3 regions of the Streptomyces sp. NPDC102441 genome follow, and region 1 is predicted to be linked to each of the others. Evidence: riboswitches for the same ligand, from Rfam matches in the RefSeq annotation. Region 1 holds a riboswitch; each other region holds the start of a gene.

Region 1 (7,683 bases):
TACGCCTGCCAGACCGACGGCATGATCGGGCTCGGCTGCGGGGCCCGCTCGTACACCTCCTCCCTGCACTACTCCTTCGACTACGCGGTGGAGATGCGGGAGATCCGGGGAATCATCGACGGATTCACCACCACCCGGGACTTCTCCCGGGCGGAGGTCGGCCGGTACGTCGACGACGGCGAGGCGCGCCGGCGCCACCTCCTCCAGTCGCTCCTCCAGGCCGAGGGAATGCGGTCCGCCGGGTACCGCGAGCGCTTCGGCACCGATCCGTTCGAGGACTTCCGAGCTGAGCTGGAGCTCTTCTCCGCGCGCGGCTGGCTGGACGCGTCGGCCGGGCCCGCACTGCTGCGTCTCTCCCCCGAGGGCCTGGCCCATTCCGACGCTCTGGGCCCGGAGCTGTTCTCCCCCGCGGTGCGGGCGGCGATGGCCGCGTACGAGGCGAAGTGAACGGGCCGGCGAGCATGGACCTGACGGTCCTCTACCGGGGCCCACTGGCCTCGTGCGACTACGACTGCCCCTACTGCCCGTTCGCCAAGCGACGGGACAGCGGGGAGCAGCTCCGGACCGACCGCGCGGCCCTGGAGCGGTTCACCGCGTGGGCCGCCGCGCAGACCGGTGACCGGTTGTCGGTGCTGTTCACCCCGTGGGGCGAGGGCCTGGTGCGGTCCTGGTACCGGAAGGCGATCGTCGAGCTGTCGCGGCTGGAACACGTCGGCCGGGTCGCCATCCAGACCAACCTCAGCGGCCGTACCGGCTGGCTGGCCGGGGCGGATCGCGACAAGGTCGCCCTGTGGTGCACGTACCACCCGGGCCAGACACCGTACGAGCGGTTCCTCGGCCGGTGCCGTGAGCTGACCGCCCTGGGGGTGCGGTACAGCGTCGGGGTGGTCGGTCTCGACGAGCATCTGGAGGAGGCCCGCCGGCTGCGGTCCGCGCTGCCGCCCGAGGTGTATCTCTGGGTCAACGCGGCTGAGGGGCACACCTACACGGACGAGCAGGCGGACCGCTGGACGGCTCTGGACCCGCTGTTCCCTTACAGCAGGAACCCGCACCGTTCGGCCGGACTGCCCTGCCGGACGGGCGAGTCGGTCATCTCGGTGGACGGTGACGGGACGGTGCGCCGCTGTCACTTCGTCCGCGCCGAGCTGGGCAATCTCTACGACGGCAGCTATCGCGACTCGCTCGGCCCACGCGGCTGTCCGCTCGATGTGTGCGACTGCCACATCGGCTATGTGCACCTGGAGTCACTGCCGTTGTACGACGTCTTCGCGGGTGGCGTGCTGGAGCGGATACCCGCCCGTCCGATGCGGGTGCCCGTATCGGACGGGGTCGTGTCCCCGGGTCCGGCCCGGCGTCCGCTTCCCTTCGTCAGCCGCTGACGAGAGGTCAGCCGCTGACGAAAGGCCGGCGGGGTCAGAGCGGCAGCAGATCGGGGCGCTTGGCCTCGACGTGGTCCCCGGAGGACTCCCCGCGCAGCCGGCGGCCGATCCACGGGACGAGATACTCACGCGCCCACTGGATGTCGTCGCGCCGTACCTCGAGCGTCCCGCGCTGTGCCTGCGGGGGCCACACCTGGTCGGGGTCGGTCGGCACATCGAGGCCCAGGACCTGGGCGGCGCGCAGCGCGACCCGGGTGTGGCCTTCCGCCGAGAGGTGCAGCCGGTCGTTGTCCCAGGCCCGCCTGTCCTGCACGGACCGCAGGGACCACAGGTCCAGCACCGGGCAGTCGTAGCGGTCGGCGATGGACCGGACGTGTGCGGTGAACATGGCGATCTTGCCCCGCAGGTGCTTGAGCACGGGGATGCCACGGGTGTCGAAGCCGGTGGTGACCATGACGGTGCCGACCGACTGTGCCAGCTCGGCGACCGCACGCTCGAAGCGTTCTGCCACGTCGTCCGGGTCGGAACCGGGACGGAGTATGTCGTTGCCGCCGGCGCAGAAGCTCACCAGATCAGGTGCCAGCTGCTTGGCGCGGGGGACCTGTTCCTCGACTATCTGGTCGAGGAGGCGTCCGCGTACGGCGAGATTGGCGTAACGGAAATTCCCGTGCGGGTCGTCCGCGGGGCCGACCACCGCATCGGGGACCGGGAGCTGGTCCGCGAGGAGGACGGCGAACCGGTCCGCCCAGCCGACGAGCGTCCCGCCGGGGCCGGGGTCGCCGACGCCCTCGGTGAAGCTGTCGCCAATCGCTGCGTACGACCCGATGATGCCTCGTTGTTTGTTTCTCGAATCGTCTGCCACAAGGGTTTATCTTGCACCTTCGATTGTGACCTACGCGACCGTAATAAGGGGTTGACGGGTGGTGAGAAAGACCACCCGGTCAGTTTTTGGTAAAGCCGGAATAAGGAGAGGGGCGGTGCACAGTCGCGCACCGCCCCTCTCCCCCGCCCTCAGGCGGGGTTGTCTCAGATGGAGACGCCGTGCGACCGCAGGTAGGCGATCGGGTCGACGTCCGAGCCGTAGCTCGGGCCGGTCCGGACCTCGAAGTGGAGGTGCGGGCCGGTGGAGTTGCCGGTGGTGCCGGAGAGGCCGATCTGCTGGCCGCCGGTGACGGTCTGGCCGGCCGAGACCTCGAGCGAGGACAGGTGCGCGTACTGGGAGTACATGCCGTCGCTGTGCTGGATGACGACCTCGTTGCCGTACGAGCCGCTCCAGCCGGCGGAGACCACGGTGCCCGGGCCGATGGACCGGACGCTGGTGCCGGAGGCCGCCTGGAAGTCGGAGCCGGTGTGATAGCCGCTGGACCAGCTGGCGCCCGAGGCGCGGTACTGCGTGGTGACGTCGGGGCTCTCGACCGGGGTGGCCCAGCCCGAGCTGTCGCTCTCCGACGCACCGGAGTCGGCGGTCTTCGCGGCGGTCTCCTCGGCCGGAGCAGCCGTCTTCTCGGCCGGGGCGGCCTTCTTCGCCGCCGACGGGGCGGACTTGGAGGGGGCGGACTCGGCGGAGCCGGACGCCTTGGCGCCGAGGGTCAGCTTCATGCCCGGGACGATCAGGCTCGGGTTCTCGCCGACGACGTCACGGTTGTCCTGGTACAGCTTCTGCCAGCCGCCCTTGACCTTCTTGTCCGCCGCGATCTTCGCCAGGTAGTCGCCGGAGACCACCGAGTAGGTCTTCGGGGCGCTCTTCGCCGCCGAGGCGGGGGCGCTGTGCGGGGCGGCGGACTCGGCTGCGGGCGCGGCCTGCTCTGCCGCGTGGGCGCCGGTGGCGCCGATCAGCGGGAGGGCGAGAACGGCGCCACCGGTCCCTGCGGCAAGGACGCCTCGGGAGATCGGGCCGGTCTTCGTACGACGGTGCTTGCCTTTTGTGGGCATGAGGATTTCCTCTCCGGCGCCTGCGAGGTGAGCTGTCGGGTTCGGGCTGGAGATGCCCGGCCGCGTGGTGCGCGACTTAACCCCGAGCCGTACCGGATCCCTCCGGCCGGCGGCCTACCTGGTTCCCCCGCTCCTGCCACACGTGAGTCGGTGCGGATTCCGGGCAGCGGCAGGATTAGGCGTTCCGTCCGGATTGACCGTGACCGTAAGCGAGCCGGGATGCCGCGAACAAGCGGCTGATTCCGAAGCGGAATCAGCGCTTCATTTACGCGCGGAATTCCCGTCACACTCCGTGGATTACGGATCTTGGCTTTCCGCACGGCGTCCGGAATACCCCTTGGCATCTTCACCACGCACCGTCACGGATATGATCCCGCTCACTCACCTGCCCCCATCTCCCGTACAAGCAGGGCATGTTTCATCAAATACACCAATACGGACATCGCGGAACCGTCGCTCCATCCAAGAAATCGGGACCACGACGACCGAGACGGTTGGCCGATGCAGCCATGTCGTATCGTCGCGGGCGTGCCCCCGTCGGCGAGCGGCGCCGACGCCCGACACTCCAGGAGCCCTTGTGACGCAGCTGCCAGAGGTCCCGCCGGTCGGCCCTGAGCCGACGGACGTCGAACTGACCGGTGTCCGCAACTTCCGCGACGTCGGCGGGCTTCCGACCATCGACGGACGCGCCGTGCGGTACGGGCGCCTCTACCGCAGCGGCCACCTCGCCCACGCCACCGAGGCCGACGCCGCCTTCCTCTCCGGGCTCGGCCTGCACACGGTCTTCGACTTCCGTAACGCGGCCGACCACAAGCTCGACGGTCTCGACGTGGAGCTGCCCGGCGTCCGGAATGTCAGCATTCCTCTCTCCGACCCGGCGGACGGCGCGGAGTTCTGGCGGCTGGTGCGCGACGGGAACATCCAGCAGCTGCGCTCGATCCTGGCAGACGGCAAGGGCACGGCGAGGATGGTCGCCTCGTACCGCTCGATCATCAAGGACCGCACCGCCGAACACAGCCGTGTGCTCCACGCGCTGGCCGAGGACAGCGTGCCGGCGTTGATGCACTGCGCGGCGGGCAAGGACCGGGCCGGCCTCTCGGTCGCGGTCTCACTGCTCGCGGTCGGCGTCGAGAAGGAGGCGATCGAGGCCGACTACCTCAAGTCGAACGACGCGCACCGCCGCTACAAGGTGCGACGCAGCGACTCCTCGCCGGTCGGGATGTCCGACGAGGTGATGGGGCTGCTCAATCCGCTCTTCGGCGCCCGAGCCGAGTACCTGGCTGCGGCCTTCGACACCATCGACGAGGTCTGGGGCGGCACGGACCGCTATCTCCTCGAAGGGCTGAAGATCAGCGACGAGACCCGCGCGAGGCTGCGCGAGCGCCTCGTCGAGGACGCGTGACGCCGGGGATCAGCCCTTGCCCGCCACGGTGAAGAGCAGGAAGAGGAACCCCGCGACGACGTGTCCGGCCACCAGATAGGCGAAGAGCCGGATCACGACGCCACGGGGCATCCGCCGCTCCTGCGTGTCCTTGCTCTTCGGCCTGCGCGGGGTGAGCGGATCGTAGTACTCCGAATCGGACATGCCAGTCCTCTCTTCCGGCCGCTCGGGCCGGGGTGGCAAGGGTGCGCGCGGTGGGGTGTGCGTGATCAGAGCCTGTGGATCCCGCTGCCCGGACACAGCTCGGCGGCCGGGCTCTGCAGCAGGGTGTGGACGAAGAGCAGGCGCGCTCCACCGGTGTCGAGCGCCGCGATGCGGTGCGGGGTGAGCGAGTCGAAGTGCGCACTGTCACCCGGGTCCAGGTCGTGCACGGTCTCACCGAGCACGACCCGCAGCCGGCCGTCGAGGACGTACAGCCACTCCTCTCCGGGGTGGACACGCACGAGGTCGCCCTCGGTGCCGTACGGGACGCGGACGTGCAGCGCCTGCATGGCGCGGCCCGCTCCGCCCGCCTGCCGGTAGAGCCAGCCGCCCCCTCCGCTGCCGCCCGGTGTGCCCTCGATCGGGCCGCCGCGGACGATCGCGTCACGTTCGGGCGGCAGCTCGCCCAGGAGCTCGGAGACGGTCGTACCGTAGACACGGGCGAGGCCGAGCAGCATCGGCAGCGAGGGCTGCCTGCGGCCCGTTTCGAGCCGGGAGAGGTGGGCCGGCGAGAGCCCCGCCCGGCCGGCCGCGCTCTCGAGGGTGAGGCCGCGGTTACGCCGAAGGTCACGCAGGCGTGGCGCGATCCCCGGGAGCTCCTCGGCCACCCCTCCGTCAGGAGGATTCATACCCCCATTGGGCCAGGGCCTTTCCTCTGAGGCAAATAATTTGCCTCAGAGGCAAAAACCTTTTCAGCGGTTGGCGACGGCCTGCTTCACCAGCGTCCTGCCGAAGTCCCACATCAGCCCGCCCCCGCTGTGCGCGTCGTCCATGACGGCGGTGAAGGCGGTGACGAAGCGGTCGACCTCGGGCTCCCCGATGACCAGCGGCGGAATCAGCTTGATCACCTCCAGGTGATCGCCGGAGACCTGGGTGAGGATGCGGTGCTTCTGCAGCAGCGGAACGACCACCATCTGCGCGAAGAGCCCCTTGCGGGCGGCCTGCAGCATCGTCCAGCGGCTGCGGAGCTTGAGGGAGGACGGCCGGCCGAACTCGATCCCGATCATCAGGCCCCGGCCGCGCACCTCGTGCAGCAGCTCGTAGCGGCCGACGAGCGCGGCGAGCCGCTCGCGCAGCAGATCACCGGTGCGACGCGCGTTCGCGACGGTCTCCTCCTGCTCCATCACCGCGAGGACGGCGAGCCCGGCCGCCATGGCCTGGGCGTTGGAGCCGAAGCTCGCGGAGTGGACGAGGACCCGGTCCATCGACGAGTAGACGCGCTTGAAGATCCAGTCCTTGCCGAGCGTCGCCCCGACCGGCACGTACCCGCCGGAGAGTGCCTTGGCGACGCAGAGCAGATCGGGTTCGACACCCTCCTCGTGCTGGTACGCGTAGAAGTCCCCGGTCCTGCCGAGACCGGTCTGCACCTCGTCGGCGATGAGCACGGCCTTGTGCCGGTGGAGCAGATCCTGTGCCTCCCGCAGGAAGCCGGGCGGTGGGGCGTGGACGCCCTTGCCCTGGATCGGCTCCACGACCAGCCCGGCCACATCACCGCGCTTCAGCTCGCGCCGCAGCGCGTCGAGGTCGCCGAGCGCGATGGCCGTGTCGGGCAGCAGGGGCGCGAACCCGTCGCGGAAGCCCTTCTCACCGTTGACGGAGAGCGAGCCGGTCGTCAGTCCGTGGAACGCGTGGTCGCAGTAGAGGATCCGCGGCTTGCCGGTGGCGTAGCGGGCGAACTTCAGCGCGGTCTCGACCGCCTCCGTGCCGCTGTTGCCGAAGAACACCCGGTCGAGGTGCGGGCTGTGCGCCAGCAGCTTCTCGGCCAGCAGCCCGGGCAGCGGCTGGCAGTCGAAGCGTGTGAGGTCGGCGAGCGAGGCGTCCAGGACGTCGTGGAGCGCCTTGCGTACGACGGGGTGGTGCCGGCCAAGACCCATCACGCCGAAGCCGGCGAGCATGTCGAGGTAGTCGTTGCCGTCCTCGTCCCAGAAGTGCGCGCCCTCGGCCCGTTCGTAGACCTTGTCGAAACCGAGGGTGTGGAGCATCCGTGGCAGCTGGTGGTTGAGGTGCCGGGTGTGCAGCTCGTAGCGTTCGGCGCCTCGTTCCGCGAGGAGCCGCGTCAGATCGAAGCCCGGCTGTTCGTCCTTCATGCCCCGTTCTCCTTCGGCATGTTCCGCTCTCCCGCTGCCGCGCGGCGATCGAGCGCCGCGCTGATGCTTCCGGCGATCTCCACCGGTGTGAGCCCGATCTCGGCGAGCACCTCACCGCGCCCCGCGTGCGCGAGAAACTGTTCGGGGATGCCGAACGTCCGCAGCGGTACGTCGACACCGGCGTCCCGCAGCGCCTGCCCGACGGCCCAGCCGACCCCGCCCGACCTGCTGTTGTCCTCGACGACCGCTACCAGCTCGTGCTGCGCGGCGAGCGCGGGCAGCTGCTCGTCGACCGGTTTGACCCAGCGCGGGTCGACGACCGTACAGCGGATCCCGGATCCGGCGAGCAGGTCGGCGGCCTGCAGACAGACCGGGGCGAGCACCCCGACGGCCACCAGCAGGACGTCGGGGTCCGGGGCCCGGTGCAGGACGTCCATCCCGCCGATCCTCCCGACGGCCACGACCGGTTCCCCCACCGACTCCTTGGGGAACCGGACCACCGTCGGCGCGTCGTCCACGCAGACGGCCTCCCGCAGCTCCTCCCGCAGCCGGTCGGCGTCGCGCGGGGCCGCGATCCGAAGGCCCGGGACGACCTGGAGCACGGACATGTCCCACATCCCGTTGTGCGAGGGGCCGTCGGCCC
Region 2 (7,683 bases), on a different contig from region 1:
CACCGGGTGCGCCGGGTCGTCCTGCCCCTGCTCGGGCTCACCCTCGCCATGGGCATGCACGCCTTGTGGAACGGCTCGTCGGCCTTCGGACCGTACGGCTTCTACGCGGTGTACGGCGCGTTCATGGTGCCGTGCTTCGGGCTGGTGACCTGGCTGGCGGTCTGGTCGCGCCAGCGGGAGCTGCGCACGCTCTCCACCGAGCTGCCGGTGTACGCGGCGGCCGGCTGGCTGACCCCCGCCGAGCCGCTCGCGCTGGCCTCCATGCGGGCCCGGGGCATGGCCCGCGACATGGCCAGACACTGGAACAGCCACCCGGACCGGGCCCGGGGCAGGGCCGCGGCCCACACCGTCGCGGAGTACGAGTCGTTCGCGACGTCCCTGGCCATGCTGCGCCGTAGGGCACGCCACGAAGGTGCGGGCCCGGACTTCGCCCTCCGCGAGCAGGAGTTGCTGCACCACCTGTGGCATCGCCGGGAGACCGCGGGGCCGGCCCTGACGTACGCGGCCCACGCGACCGGCCGGCTCCGCACCGTGCGGCCACCGGCCCCGTTGCCCCGTCAGTTCCCGTACGGCGCCCACGGCGGCCCGCCTGCGCAGCACCTCCCCGCGCCGCACCGGCACTACGGCGGCCACAACCCGTATCTGGAGGACGGCGGCCGCACCACCCCGCCCGGCTGAGACCTCCAGGGCGTCAGGCGGATGCCTCGGTGAGCTCCGCCAGCTCCGGCCCGGTCAGCGTGAGAGCGGCGACCGCCACCAGCGCGGGCAGCTGCTCGACCGTACGCGCGGAGGCGATCGGCGCGGTCACGGTCGGCTGCGCGGCCAGCCAGGCGAGGGCGACCGTGGCGATCTCGGCGTCGTGCTCCTGGGCGATCCTGTCGAGCGCCGTGAGCACCTTGCGTCCGCGCTCGGTCTCCAGGTGCTTGCCCGCGCCCTCGGCCCGCGCGCTGTCGACCGGCGTCCCCGGCCGGTACTTGCCGGTGAGGAAGCCCGAGGCGAGTGCGAAGTACGGGACGGCGGCGAGTCCGGCAGCGGCCGCCGTGTCCTGGAGCGCGCCCTCGTAGGTGTCGCGCGATACGAGGTTGTAGTGGGGCTGCAGCGCGACGTAACGGGCCAGGCCCTCGCGCTCGGAGAAGTCCAGGGAGGCCTGGAGCCGCTCGGGGCTGATGTTGGAGGCGGCGATCTCCCGCACCGTGCCGGCCTTCACCAGCTGGTCGAGCGCGGTGATGATCTCCTCGACGGGGACGCTCTCGTCGTCGAAGTGCGTGTAGTAGAGGTCGATGTGGTCGGCCCCGAGCCGGCGCAGGGACGCCTCGGCCGCCGCCTTGACGTTGGTGGGCGAGAGGCCCTTGTACGAGGGATGGGCGCCGACCTTGGTGGCGATGACGACATCGTCGCGGCGGGAACGGGCCGCCAGCCACTTGCCGATGAGGGTCTCCGACTCACCGCCCTCGTTGCCCGGGACCCAGGCGGAGTAGGAGTCGGCGGTGTCGATGAAGTTGCCGCCGGCCGCCACATACGCGTCGAGGACGGCGAAGGTCCGGTCCTCGTCGGCCGTCCAGCCGAAGACGTTGCCGCCGAGGGAGAGGGGGAAGACCTGAAGGCTCGAAGAACCGAGCGAGCGCAGAGATGTCATACCCAGGCACAACCAGTCGGCTGAAGCGACTATTCCGGTTCGCCTGGGGCCCGGCGGGGCTCCGCCCGTCGGCGTCGCGTGCCGCACAGCCCGACGGGCCCGGACCGACGGCCGGGACCGACGGCCCTGACGTCGGGGGGTGTGCGTCAGGGCCGCCGGGGTTCCGGTGCGCCGGGCACGACGTCAGGGCTCGCGCGTACCGGCGTCAGGGGCTCGCCGGGATCAGATCGAGAGGCCCTTGCCGCGCAGCCAGCTCATCGGGTCGATGCCGGAGCCGTCCGCGGTGTGGATCTCCAGGTGGAGGTGCGGGCCGGTGACGTTGCCGGTGGCGCCGACACGGCCGATGGTCTCGCCGGTGGTGACCTTCTGGCCGGCGGTGACGTCCATCGAGGACTGGTGGCAGTACCAGACCTCCGTGCCGTCGTCGAGCTCCAGGACCGTGCGGTAGCCGTACGAGCCGGACCAGCCGGCCGACTTCACGGTGCCGCCGTGCACGGCCTTGACCGGCGTGCCGGTCGGAGCCGCGAAGTCCAGCCCGGTGTGGTAGCCGGACGACCACATCGAACCGGCCTGGCCGAAGGTCGAGGTGATGGTGTACGAGGAGGTCGGGATGGCGTAGCCGGCGGCGAGCTTGGCGAGGCGCTCGGCCTCGGCCTTCTTCTTCGCCGCCTCTTCGGCCGCCTTCTTCTTCGCGGCGGCCTTCGCCTCGGCCTCGCTCTGCTGCTTCGCCGCCTCGGCAGCGGCGGCCTCGGCCGCCGCCTTCTCCTCCGCGGCCTTGGCCTCGGCGTCGGCTCCGGCCTGCTGCTGCTCGGCCTGCTGGAGGATGCGGGCGCGGAGCGCCTCGCCGGCGTCGGTGGTGCCCTTCTCGGCCTCGGCGGCGGTGATGCCCGCACTGGTCAGCGGGGCGGACGCGGCGACCGTCTCGTGGTCCGAGCCGGCGTCGTCGGACATGAACGCGCCTACGCCGGGAAGGGACTTGGCGTCGGGAAGATTGTCCGCGATGGAATCGGGAAGAGAGATGGAGACCGGGGGCTTGCTCTGCGCGGTGGCCATGCCACCCGCACCGACGGCCGCGATGACGCCGACGCCGAGGACGGTGGAGCTACGGGCGAGACCGCGCTGCTTGGCTACGCGGTGCCGGCCGCGTACGGGACGGACGGACTCCTCGGTGGGGTTCCATTCATCCCATGTCCTGTCCTCATCACCGAAGCTGTCGGTCCTGAAGGATGACGGGGCCTCGGGGGCAGGCTTGTTGGACGCCACGTGGGCGCACTCCTTTCCTTCCTTCTCGCCTACCGGGTTAGCTGACGGGTTCGGAGCAGGAAGGTCTCCTACGGGCCCCTTCGCCTCTCGCGAGACACAGGTGTCCGATTCACCCCATGTAGGTGGTTCCCCGGTTCCCTTGCGGAATTCGGCGCTGCGCGCGGCGTCGTCTCTGGCGACGACAGGTACAACCGCGCTGCGTTATCGAACGTTAATAGACACCCGGGTCCGATTCCAAGCTGTTCCAGCAGATCAGTCACCACTCTGGCCTGGACTTTCAGGGACCGAACGGTCGCAAACGGGCGAGTTGAGCGGCACTTGCCCGGTAGCCAGTTTCTGACGGTGCGTCAAATGTTATGCGGAGCGAGGTCCTTCGACTACCGACCGTCGCGACCGGTCATCCACGATCCCGCCCCACGATCTTCACCGTCGTCCGCCGCGCCTGCTGGCCCGGCGCGGGTCGGCCGACCGCGAGGAGCGCCAGGTCGTCCGTCGACCGGCCCCCGGTGTGCAGCCGTACGTCGTCGGTGAGCGCGGACAGCAGTTCGTCGGGCCCCGGGAAGAGTCGCCCGCGCAGCCGGGCCGCCGGATCGTAGAAGACGCCCTTCGCGTCCCGCGCCTCGGAGAGCCCGTCGGTGAACGCGAGGAACATCGACCCGGCCGGCAGCGTCCACTCGTCCGACCGGTCGGGCCAGGCCCCCAGCCCCATGCCGAGCGGCAGGGCGGGCACCGACGGAGCCAGCACGTCCAGCGCCCCGTCCGCGTGCAGCACGAGCGGCTCGGGGTGCCCGCGGTTGATGATCCTCAGGGTGTCCGAGCCGGCCGGGATCTCGGCGAGGACAGCGGTGACGAACCCCTCCATGGAGTCCAGCCCACCCCGCCTGGAGCTCTCGCGGGCCAGCGCCCGCTCCAGACGCTGCACGACCCCCTCCAGCGACCGCTCCTGCTCGGCGGCCTCCCGGAACGCCCCGATCACGACGGCAACCGCCGCCACCGCGTCAAGCCCCTTGCCCCGTACGTCCCCGAGGACCAGGCGCACCCCGTACGGGGTGTCCGCGACGGCGAACAGGTCTCCGCCGACGAACTCGTCGGCCTGGGCTGCCTCGTACCGTGCCGCGACCAGCAGCCCGCCGATCCGGTCCTCGGGCGTCGGGAGCACCGCACGCATCGCGGTCTCCGCGATGACCCTGGCCGAGGCCAGCTGCTCGGTCCTGCGGCTCACGACGCGGTTGATGACGAGGGAGAACGCGGTGACGGTGCACAGGGTGAGCAGGTCGGTGAGCGGAACGACGTCACCGAGCGCGCCGTCCGAGATCCGGATGGCGAGGGCCACGAGGATCGCGGCCCCCCCGACACGGATGGTGCCGGCCATCGAGAAGAACGGGGCCGCGATCAGCGAGGCGGCGGCGAAGAGCGGCACAGCGGTGACCTCGGCAGGCGTCACGAGGTCGAGGACCAGGCCGGCACAGATCATCAGAGCGGGCAGCACTCGCACGAACCGCCGGGAACGGGCGTTCCCCACAACGCTTCCCCGCCGTCCGTCCCGCTTCCCCACCTGTGCGCTCCTGCCCGGTCCACCCACGGGTGCGGACGGTACCGCGCCCCACCCAGGCTGGCCGGAGCCGCGCCGAACGGCGACTCGTCATCGGCCAAAGGGAGGAGCGCGCCGGAGCCCCCTGCCCTCCGTCGGTCAGTCGGAGAGCCGGTGCTGCGCGTAGATCGTCAGTGCGTCCCGTACGAAGACGGCAGTTCCGTCCCCGTGGCGATCGTAGTTCCTCCCGAAGCGAAGATCGGCGACATACATCTCCCCGATGCCGGTCACATACGCGCGCGTGGGCTTCATGGTCACCGAAAGCCACTCGCAGTGCCGTCGCGCGATGTCCTGCACCTCCTCGCCGCCCGCCTCCAGGCCGGCGGACCGATGACGGCATACGACTGAGGCCCGGATCCTTGGAAGGATCCGGGCCTCAGTCTTTCAGTAGCGGGGACAGGATTTGAACCTGCGACCTCTGGGTTATGAGCCCAGCGAGCTACCGAGCTGCTCCACCCCGCGCCGTTGTGATTGCAACTCTACGGCATCCGGGACGGTGCTCCGACCACTTATGGCCGCCCCCCGTGACAGGGGGCCCCGAACCCCCGACATGACGCCTCAACACAGGGCGCTCATCCCGGAGTTGGCACCGCACCCACGCAGGGGAACACCTCAGCTGGGCCGAACCCACGCCCTTGAGGCGCTCCGGTCGGGCGTCATCGCCGGCATCGACCCCGCCCCGGCCAGGGCCGCGGCTCTGCGGGAATGGGCCGTACGCTACTGGGAGGCCCTGCACCCGCACTCCACGGGCGGCGGCTACGTGAACTTCCTGGGCACCGGCGAGTCCGAGGGCCGGGTCCGGGCCACCTACCGCGGCCACCACGACCGCCTCGCGGAGATCAAGCGGTCCTACGACCCGCACAACCTCTTCCACGCAAACCAGAACATCGAGCCCGCACCGGCACACCGACCGTGACGCCGGGGTCGCAATACCGAGGGAAAGCCGTGCTGGGAGGGTTACAGTCTGCATGCACCGCAGATGTCCGGAAGCCCCCGGAGCGGCGCGGCACCGGTAGCGGCATCGCCGTACCGGTCGGGACCGGTCCGGCATGTACCGCAGTGATTCGGTCACGGGGCTCTCACCGCACACCTACGTACAGGACACCTGAGATGACCGACACCCCTGCCCGCACGACCCAGCGGCACTCCGACGGCGCGTCCACGGCGACCGCCGACACGGGCACCGCGGCTCCGCGGCCCACACCGCAGTACGCGGGCCTGTTCATCGAGCCCGACCTGCCGCCGGTCGCCGACGAACCCGAATGACCGGGCGGCCACCGGCCCGGGTGACCGGCACCGAGTGACCGGTCCGGCCGCGCGGTCGTTGGGAGACCATGCGCATCCGTATCGGCGTGGTCGTCCTCGCAGTGGTCCTGCTGATCGCCGCGTACATCTCGAACATCCCGTCCGAGGCCGAGACCGAGGCGGCCTGCCGGCGGGCCCTCGACAACACGTCGACGTGGGCCGAACGGCCGGACGTCTGTCTGGACGTGCCCACGGAGACCTACCGGACGTTCCTCCTGATGTACGAGCTGCGGGAGGAGGGCCTGGACTGAGGGGAGGGGCGGGCCCGGGGTCCGTCCGTCAGCCCAGCTGTTCCTTCCACTCCGCCTGGGCGGCGTCGAGGTCCTCGGCGAACGTGTCCAGGAAGTCCTTGGCGCTCATCTTGCCGAGCAGCACCTTCTGGAAGCCCGATTCGCTGTCGGCCTTGGAGAGGGTGTTCCAGTCCGGCAGGTAGTACGGCAGCTGGACGATCCTGGTCCTGCCCGAGAACAGCGCCTCGGCGCCGAGCTGGGTGGTCTCGGACTTGTCGAGCCAGGGGTCCTCGGCGGCCTCCTTGTTGGCCGGGATCAGGCCGGCGGACTCGCTGAACTTGGAGTTCGAGGCGTGCGACGCGGCGAACTCGATGAACTTCCAGGCCGCCGCCTTGTTCTCGGACGACTTCAGCAGGCCGAGGCCCGAGACCGGGTTGGAGACCATCACCCGGGTTCCGTCGGCCAGTTCGGGCTGCGGAATGCCGCGGAACTTGTCGGCGCCGATCGAGCTCACATGGTCCTGGTAGGACCCCAGGTTGTGGTTGAGCATGGCGATGCTGCCGGAGTCGAACTGGGCGACCATCTTGGTGAAGTCGTTGTTGAGGTCGGCCTCCGGGGTGACCTTCTTGTACATGCCGGCGTACTTCTCCAGCGCAGCGACGTTCTTCGGGTCGTTGACCGTCGTCCTCTTCCCGGACTTGTCCCAGAAGGAGTCGATGCCGGACTGCCCGTACATCGCGTCCAGCGCCTGGGCGATCGAACCCGGGCCGCCGCGGATGGTGTAGCCGAACCGGTTCTTCTGCCGGTCCGTCAGCTCCGAGGCGGCCTTGTAGAAGTCGTCCCAGGTGTCCGGCTCACCCAGTCCGGCCTTCTTGAACAGGTCGGTGCGGTAGTACAGGACGCCGTTGGTCGCGGAGATGGGCACCGTGTACAGCTCGTCCCGGCCGGCGGCGCTCCGTACGTTCTCGGTCATCGCCTCGTTGAGCTTGCCCTTGAGGGAGCTCGCCTCGATCCGGTCGTCCAGCGGCTCCAGCGCGTCCTGCGCGGTGATCCCGGCGACCATCGCGGCACCGACGCCGCCGACGTCCGGCAGGCCGCCGCCCTGGATCGCGGTGTCGTACTTGGACTGGGCCTCGGTGGAGGCGATGCCCACGTACTGCACGTCGACGTCCGGGTTCGCCTTCTCGAAGTCGGCGATGATCTCCTTCCAGACCGCCGTACGGACACCGCCGTTCTCGTCCCAGAACACGATCTTCCCCTTGCCCGAGCCCTCGGCCCCCTTCGCACCGGTGATGCCGCTGCCGTCGTCACCGCACGCGGTGGCGGTGAGGGCAAGGGCGGAGACCAGGGATATCGCGGCGGCGAGACGGCTGTTACGGCGTTTGGTCATGATCGGCTCTCTTCTCTGGGTGCGCACCGGCAGCGAAATGGGCAGCGGGGGGCCGCAGCCTGAAGCCGTGCGGGGTGGGGGGACTCGGGGGAGCGCAGGCGGCGGTCCAGGGAACCGGAGGCCTTCAGCGTCTCCCTCGGTGCCGAGGACGGCAGGGGAGAGGGCTCGGGACTGGCTGCATACGGCGCTCGGCTCTCATATCGCGTCTCATATATGACATACGAAGGACGCGAAGAACGTAAGTCGGCCCACACCCACGGTCAATGCC
Region 3 (7,683 bases), on a different contig from region 1:
AGACGACACTGCTCAACCATCTGCTCCGCAACAGGGCGGGCAACCGGATCGGCGTCATCGTCAATGACTTCGGGTCCATCGAGATCGACGCCATGACCGTCTCGGGGCAGGTCGGTTCCACGGTCTCGCTGGGCAACGGCTGTCTGTGCTGTGCCGTCGACGCGAGCGAGCTCGACACCTACCTGGAGACGCTCACCGGCCCCGCCGCCCGGCTCGACGTGATCGTCATCGAGGCGAGCGGTCTCGCCGAGCCGCAGGAGCTCGTACGGATGCTGCTGGCCAGCGACAATCCGCACATCCGGTACGGGGGACTGGTCGAGGTCGTCGACGCGGCCGAATTCCCCGCCACACGGAAGCGCCACCCCGAGATCGACCGCCACCTCGCGGCCGCGGACCTGATCGTCCTGAACAAGACCGACCGGGTCTCGGACGAGGAACTGCGGGCCGTACGGGAGACGGCCGGAACGGCGGGCGGTGGGGCCGCGGTCATCCGCGCCGCGTACGGGAGGATCGACCCGGAGCTGCTCTTCGACCCGGTGCTCCGGCCGGACGAGGACGACACCTTCCGCCAGCTGACGTTCGAGGACCTGCTCCCCGAGACCGACCGCACGCACGAGGACCATCTGCACACGGCGTACGAGAGCGTCTCCTTCACCGCCGATGTGCCGCTCAGCCCCCGCCGCTTCATGGCGTTCCTCGACTCCAGGCCCGCGGGCCTCTACCGGATCAAGGGGTTCGCCGACTTCGGGGCGGGCGACCCCGGTAACCGGTACGCCCTGCACGCCGTCGGCAGGTTCCTGCGCTTCGTACCGCAGCGCTGGGCCCGCGGCGAACCGCGGCGGACCCAGCTGGTGCTGATCGGCTCCGGTATCGACGCCGAGGCGCTGCACAAGGAACTCGCGGGCTGCGAGGACGCGTCGCAGGACGCCACCGAGGAGCTGGAGCGCAGCATGTGGGGTGTCCTGCGGTACGTGCGGCAGCCGGACGGCGACGAGGCCTGAGGCCCCCCGCCGTCCGGCCGGGTCCTACAGCGGTCCGGCGATCACCGCGACCGGACTCGTCAGTGGCGTGCCCGAACCGTCCCGGCGCGGATCCGGGTCCGGGAGCACAGCCGGTGCGCCGTTCTTCTGGGCCGCCCGTGCCGGGGTCTCACCCGCCCAGGCGAACACCAGGACGTCCTCGCCCTTGAGGAAGCGCTGGCAGCGCACCCCGCCGGTGGCCCTGCCCTTTCGTGGGTACTGGTCGAACGGGGTGAGCTTCCAGGTCCGTTCGGAGTCGTCCAGCGTGCCGTGTGATCCGGCGACCGTGAACACCGCGGCGTCCGCGGAGGGATCCACCGCGGCGAACGAGAGAACGATGGCGTCGCCCGTGAGCTTGACGCCCGCCATGCCGCCCGCCGCGCGTCCCTGTGGACGCACCGACGCGGCCGGATAGCGCAGCAGCTGAGCGTCGGACGTGATGAAGACCAGGTCCTCCTCGCCCGTACGCAGCTGAGTGGCGCCGACGATCCGGTCACCGTCCTTCAGCGAGATGACCTCCAGCTCGTCCTTGTTGGACGGGTAGTCGGGCACCACACGCTTCACCACGCCCTGCAGGGTGCCGATGGCCAGGCCCGGCGACTCCTCGTCGAGGGTGGTGAGGCAGATCAGCTCCTCGTCCGCCTCCAGCGTCAGGAACTCCGAGATCTGCGCACCGCCGGACAGGTTCGGAGCCGCATGGGTGTCCGGCAGCTGGGGCAGATCGATCACCGAGAGCCGGAGCAGCCGTCCGGTGGACGTCACCGCGCCCACTTCGCCGCGTGCCGTCGCGGGGGCGGCGGAGACGATCGCGTCGTGCTTGGTGCGCTTGGCGTCCTCGGCCTGGCTGATCGGCTCGGCGTTGGCCGTGCGGGCCAGGAGGCCGGTCGAGGAGAGGAGCACCTGGCACGGGTCGTCGGCGACCTCCAGCGGTACCGAGGCGATCTGCGAACCCGCCGACTCCAGCAGCACCGTGCGCCGCTCGGTGCCGAACTTCTTCGCCACTGCGGCCAGTTCGGCCGAGACCAGCTTGCGCAGCTCGGCGTCCGAGTCCAGGATCGCGGTCAGCTGGGCGATCTCCTCGGTGAGCCTGTCACGCTCGGTCTCCAGCTCGATCCTGTCGAAGCGCGTGAGCCTGCGCAACGGGGTGTCCAGGATGTACTGGGTCTGGATCTCGCTCAGCGAGAAGCGCTCCATCAGGCGCTCCTTCGCCTGCGCCGAGTTGTCGCTGTCCCGGATGAGACGGATGACCTCGTCGATGTCGAGCAGCGCCACGAGGAGGCCCTCGACCAGGTGCAGCCGGTTACGGCGCTTGGTCCTGCGGAACTCGCTTCGCCGGCGCACCACCTCGAAGCGGTGGTCGAGATAGACCTCCAGGAGCTCCTTGAGCCCCAGGGTGAGCGGCTGTCCGTCGACCAGCGCCACGTTGTTGATGCCGAAGGACTCCTCCATCGGCGTCAGCTTGTAGAGCTGCTCCAGCACGGCCTCCGGCACGAAGCCGTTCTTGACCTCGATCACCAGACGCAGTCCGTGCGCCCGGTCGGTGAGGTCCTTGACGTCCGCGATGCCCTGGAGCTTCTTCGAGCCGACGAGGTCCTTGATCTTGGCGATCACCTTCTCCGGGCCGACGGCGAAGGGCAGTTCGGTGACGACGAGACCCTTGCGGCGCGCCGTGACGCTCTCTATGGCGACCGTGGCACGGATCTTGAACGTGCCGCGCCCCGCGGCGTAGGCGTCCTTGATGCCGCCGAGACCGACGATCCTGCCACCGGTGGGCAGGTCGGGGCCGGGAACGAAACGCATCAGCGTCTCGAGGTCGGCGCCAGGATGCCGGATGAGGTGGCGGGCGGCGGCGATGACCTCGCCGAGATTGTGCGGGGGCATGTTGGTCGCCATGCCGACCGCGATCCCGGAGGCACCGTTGACCAGGAGGTTCGGGTACGCCGCCGGGAGGACGACCGGCTCCTGCTCCTGGCCGTCGTAGTTCGACTGGTAGTCGACGGTGTCCTCGTCGATCGACTCCGTCATGAGTGATGTGGCGTCGGCCATCCGGCACTCGGTGTACCGCATGGCGGCCGGCGGGTCGTCGTTGCCCAGCGAGCCGAAGTTGCCGTGCCCGTCGACGAGGGGCAGGCGCATCGAGAACGGTTGTGCCATGCGCACCAGTGCGTCATAGATCGAGGCGTCACCGTGTGGGTGCAGTTTGCCCATCACTTCGCCGACGACGCGGGCGCACTTCACATAGCCACGGTCGGGGCGCAGCCCCATCTCGTTCATCTGGGACACGATGCGGCGGTGCACGGGCTTCATGCCGTCGCGGGCGTCGGGCAGAGCCCTGGAGTAGATCACCGAGTACGCGTACTCGAGGAAGGAGCCCTGCATTTCGTCGACGACGTCGATGTCGAGGATCTTCTCCTCGAAGTCGTCCGGCGGCGGGGTTTTCGTGCTGCGGCGGGCCATCGCGGCTGCGACTCCTTCACAGATTCTGTCGGGCAACCTCAGGTTCTGACGCCGACCATTGTGGCCCGCCGTACTGACAACGCCGACCTCGACCCGTCCGAAGCGGCACTCAGGGCCCCCGCGGGCCCCTCGTTCACGGCAGTATCTGCGACAACATTCACCCGATATCCGCGACAACATTCACCCGACGGGAACTTCGTCAGGCGCCCGTGCGCTTGGTCTTAGAGTGGCAGGTCCGGCAGGAAAACCTGTACCGATCGAAGGGACGTACATGCCCATGGGTCACACGGCCACAGCCCAGGCCGGTTCCGGCGGCTTGACGGCGACCGAGCACCGTCTGGCCAACGGCCTGCGCGTGGTGCTCTCCGAGGACCATCTGACCCCCGTCGCCGCGGTCTGCCTCTGGTACGACGTCGGCTCCCGCCACGAGGTCAAGGGGCGCACGGGCCTGGCTCACCTCTTCGAGCACCTGATGTTCCAGGGCTCGGGCCAGGTCAAGGGGAACGGGCACTTCGAGCTGGTGCAAGGGGCCGGTGGTTCCCTGAACGGCACGACCAGCTTCGAACGCACCAACTACTTCGAGACGATGCCCACGCACCAGCTGGAGCTGGCCCTGTGGCTCGAGGCCGACCGGATGGGCTCACTGCTCGCCGCGCTCGACGAGGAGTCCATGGAGAACCAGCGGGACGTCGTGAAGAACGAGCGCCGCCAGCGCTACGACAACGTCCCGTACGGCACGGCCTTCGAGAAGCTCACCGCCCTCGCCTACCCGGCCGGCCACCCGTACCACCACACGCCCATCGGTTCGATGGCCGACCTGGACGCGGCGACGCTGGAGGACGCGCAGGCGTTCTTCCGTACGTACTACGCCCCGAACAACGCGGTGCTCTCCGTGGTCGGGGACATCGACCCGGAGCAGACGCTGGCCTGGATCGAGAAGTACTTCGGCTCCATCCCGTCCCACGACGGCAAGCAGCCTCCGCGTGACGGCACGCTGCCCGGCACCATCGGCGAACAGCTGCGCGAGGTGGTCCAGGAAGAGGTTCCCGCGCGTGCGTTGATGGCCGCCTACCGGCTGCCGCACGACGGCACGCGCGAGTGCGACGCCGCGGACCTGGCGCTGACCGTGCTCGGCGGCGGCGAGTCGTCCCGCCTGCACAACCGGCTGGTGCGCCGCGACCGTACGGCGGTGGCGGCGGGATTCGGGCTGCTCAGGCTGGCCGGCGCGCCCTCGCTGGGCTGGCTGGACGTCAAGACGTCCGGTGGCGTCGAGGTGCCGCAGATCGAGGCGGCCGTCGACGAGGAGCTCGCCCGCTTCGCCGAGGAGGGCCCCACTCCGGAGGAGATGGAGCGCGCCCAGGCGCAGTTGGAGCGCGAGTGGCTGGACCGTCTCGGCACGGTCGCCGGCCGCGCGGACGAACTGTGCCGGTACGCCGTCCTGTTCGGTGACCCGCAGCTCGCCCTGACCGCGGTGGGCCGTGTGCTCGAGGTGACGGCGGACGAGGTCAAGGCCGCAGCCCGGGCGCACCTGCGCCCCGACAACCGTGCGGTCCTGGTCTACGAGCCGGTCGAACCGGCCGATGAGACAGAGGGCACCGACGCGCCCGAGGGGGCCGACAAGTGACCGACGCCGCCGTGACTGGAGTAGCGATGGAGTACCACCCGCAGCCGACCGCCGGCGAGGCCAGGCCCTGGGCCTTCCCCGCACCCGAGCGCGGTGCCCTGCCCAACGGGCTGACCGTGCTGCGCTGCCACCGGCCCGGCCAGCAGGTCGTCGCCGTGGAGATCTTCCTCGACGCACCGCTGGACGCCGAGCCCGAGGGCCTGGACGGTGTGGCCACGATCATGGCGCGCGCCCTGTCCGAGGGCACGGACAAGCACTCCGCGGAGGAGTTCGCCGCCGAGCTGGAGCGGTGCGGCGCCACGCTGGACGCCCACGCGGACCACCCGGGGCTCCGCGTCTCCCTGGAGGTCCCGGTCTCCCGGCTGACGAAGGCTCTCGGTCTGGTCGCCGAGGCGCTGAGGGCCCCGGCCTTCGCGGAGAGCGAGATCGAGCGTCTGGTGGGCAACCGCCTCGACGAGATCCCGCACGAGCAGGCCAACCCGGCCCGGCGGGCCGCCAAGCAGCTCTCCAAGGAGCTCTTCCCCGCCACGGCACGGATGTCGCGTCCGCGCCAGGGCACCGAGGAGACGGTCCGGCGGATCGACGCCACCGCCGTACGCACCTTCTACGACGCTCATGTCCGCCCGTCCACGGCGACGGCGGTCGTCGTCGGGGACCTCACCGGTGTGGACCTGGACGCGCTGCTCGCCGACACCGTCGGGGACTGGTCGGGCAACGCGGGCCGGACCCGGCCCGTGCCCCCGATCACCGCGGACGACACCGGCCGTGTCGTCATCGTGGACCGCCCCGGAGCTGTGCAGACGCAGCTGCTGATCGGCCGTATCGGCGCGGACCGGCACGACAGTGTGTGGCCCGCCCAGGTCCTCGGCACGTACTGCCTGGGAGGCACCCTCACCTCCCGGCTGGACCGCGTGCTGCGTGAGGAGAAGGGCTACACCTACGGCGTCCGGGCCTTCGGACAGGTGCTGCGCTCGACGGCCCCCGGTTCCTCGTCCGGGGCGACCGGCGCCGCGATGCTCGCCATCAGCGGCTCCGTCGACACGGAGTCCACCGGTCCCGCGCTCGACGACCTCTGGAAGGTCCTGCGCACCCTGGCCGCCGAGGGGCTCACCGACGCCGAGCGCGAGACCGCCGTACAGAACCTCGTGGGCGTCGCCCCGCTGAAGTACGAGACGGCCGGCTCCGTCGCGGGCACCCTGGCCGACCAGGTGGAGCAGCACCTTCCGGACGACTACCAGGCGAAGCTGTACGCGCGCCTGGCGGGCACCGGCACGGTCGAGGCGACCGCCGCCGTGGTCAGCGCGTTCCCGGTCGACCGGCTGGTCACCGTCCTGGTCGGGGACGCCGCGCAGATCGCGGAGCCCGTGAAGGCGCTCGGCATCGGCGAGGTGTCGGTCGTCACCGGCTGACAGAACGGGACAGGACGGACCCCGGCGAGCACACTCTCGCCGGGGTTCTGTCATTTGTCCGTATTGCAGGGAAAGTTGCCATTCATCCTGTGGGATGTACGACAAAAGGCCCTTTCCGTTTGGTTGCGGAAAGTGGCCCGATCTAGCGTCGGCCCGGCTGTCCGCCGGACGAATGCCGCGCCCGCGGCGCCGGACAGTCATCGCCGAGTCCCCGTCAGGCGCGAGCCTGGGGAGCCGGGGACCCACGAAGTCCCTGGGGTGAATCGGATCTCTGCGCCTCACAGGAGGCTCAGGGGCCCGTAGGAGACCTTCCTGCTCCGAACCCGTCAGCTAACCCGGTAGGCGAGAAGGAAGGAAAGGATCAGCCCCTCCATGGCGTTCATCCGTGCCACCGGGAAGCACCGTGCCCCGAGCCGCCTGACGCGCAAGAGCGCCAAGGTCGCCGGCGTCGCCGCCCTGGCCACCACCGGCATCATCGGCGCCACGGCGTCCCCGGCCCTCGCCGCGGACTCCGAGGTCGCCGCGGGCAGCACCGGTCTGACCCAGACGGTCGCCCTCGACACCACCCTCGCCACTCAGATCCAGGCCCAGGCGAAGGTCCAGCAGCACCAGGCCGAGGTCGCCGCGAAGGCCGAGGCCGAAGCGAAGGCCAACTCGAAGGCGAAGGCCGAGGCCAAGCGCAAGGCGGAGGCCCGCGCCAAGGAGGCCCGTGAGGAGAAGGCGCGCGCCGCCCGCGCCGCCGAGCGCGCCCGGCTCAACGCCTTCCACCTCCCGGTCGCCGGCTCGCACGTCACCACCGGCTACAAGTCCGGTGGCGCGCTCTGGTCCTCCGGCACCCACTCCGGTGTGGACTTCCAGGCCGCGTCCGGCACGTCCGTCGTCGCAGTGGGCGCCGGGACGGTCGTCGAGGCGGGCTGGGGTGGCGCCTACGGCAACAACATCGTGCTCAAGATGAAGGACGGCACGTACACCCAGTACGGCCACCTCTCCTCGATCGGTGTCTCCGTCGGCCAGAGCATGGGCTCGGGCGAGCAGATAGGCCTCTCCGGCTCGACCGGCAACTCCACCGGACCGCACCTGCACTTCGAGGCCAGGACCACCCCCGAGTACGGCTCGGACATGGACCCCGTCGCCTACCTCCGCGCCCACGGCGTCCAGGCCTGACCTCACGCCG

What was found. A riboswitch is a leader RNA that binds a small molecule or an ion and turns the genes downstream of it on or off. The one in region 1 is predicted to bind cyclic di-AMP.
Region 2: another riboswitch for cyclic di-AMP. It lies ahead of ACIREO_RS34395 (M23 family metallopeptidase); the one in region 1 lies ahead of ACIREO_RS08340 (peptidoglycan DD-metalloendopeptidase family protein).
Region 3: another riboswitch for cyclic di-AMP. It lies ahead of ACIREO_RS19140 (M23 family metallopeptidase); the one in region 1 lies ahead of ACIREO_RS08340 (peptidoglycan DD-metalloendopeptidase family protein).

Annotation. Positions count from the first base shown of each region.
Region 1 is NZ_JBIWKH010000003.1:460,250-467,932, forward strand. Features, by position in the region: gene ACIREO_RS08325 (STM4012 family radical SAM protein) at 1-447, shown strand, start outside; gene ACIREO_RS08330 (STM4011 family radical SAM protein) at 462-1,379, shown strand; gene ACIREO_RS08335 (SGNH/GDSL hydrolase family protein) at 1,414-2,241, opposite strand; gene ACIREO_RS08340 (peptidoglycan DD-metalloendopeptidase family protein) at 2,406-3,311, opposite strand; cyclic di-AMP (ydaO/yuaA leader) riboswitch at 3,316-3,474, opposite strand; gene ACIREO_RS08345 (tyrosine-protein phosphatase) at 3,889-4,713, shown strand; gene ACIREO_RS08350 (DUF6126 family protein) at 4,723-4,896, opposite strand; gene ACIREO_RS08355 (helix-turn-helix domain-containing protein) at 4,962-5,582, opposite strand; gene ACIREO_RS08360 (aspartate aminotransferase family protein) at 5,646-7,040, opposite strand; gene dxs (1-deoxy-D-xylulose-5-phosphate synthase) at 7,037-7,683, opposite strand, start outside.
Region 2 is NZ_JBIWKH010000020.1:17,186-24,868, forward strand. Features, by position in the region: gene ACIREO_RS34385 (PrsW family intramembrane metalloprotease) at 1-678, shown strand, start outside; gene ACIREO_RS34390 (aldo/keto reductase) at 692-1,636, opposite strand; gene ACIREO_RS34395 (M23 family metallopeptidase) at 1,859-2,899, opposite strand; cyclic di-AMP (ydaO/yuaA leader) riboswitch at 2,911-3,063, opposite strand; gene ACIREO_RS34400 (PP2C family protein-serine/threonine phosphatase) at 3,297-4,454, opposite strand; partial or broken gene ACIREO_RS34405 (TipAS antibiotic-recognition domain-containing protein) at 4,590-4,826, opposite strand; tRNA gene ACIREO_RS34410 (tRNA-Met) at 4,879-4,952, opposite strand; gene ACIREO_RS34415 (BBE domain-containing protein) at 5,041-5,406, shown strand; gene ACIREO_RS34420 (hypothetical protein) at 5,601-5,756, shown strand; gene ACIREO_RS34425 (hypothetical protein) at 5,825-6,046, shown strand; gene ACIREO_RS34430 (ABC transporter substrate-binding protein) at 6,075-7,415, opposite strand.
Region 3 is NZ_JBIWKH010000008.1:104,919-112,601, forward strand. Features, by position in the region: gene ACIREO_RS19120 (CobW family GTP-binding protein) at 1-1,001, shown strand, start outside; gene ACIREO_RS19125 (DNA topoisomerase (ATP-hydrolyzing) subunit A) at 1,026-3,476, opposite strand; gene ACIREO_RS19130 (M16 family metallopeptidase) at 3,748-5,100, shown strand; gene ACIREO_RS19135 (M16 family metallopeptidase) at 5,127-6,509, shown strand; cyclic di-AMP (ydaO/yuaA leader) riboswitch at 6,701-6,869, shown strand; gene ACIREO_RS19140 (M23 family metallopeptidase) at 6,882-7,673, shown strand.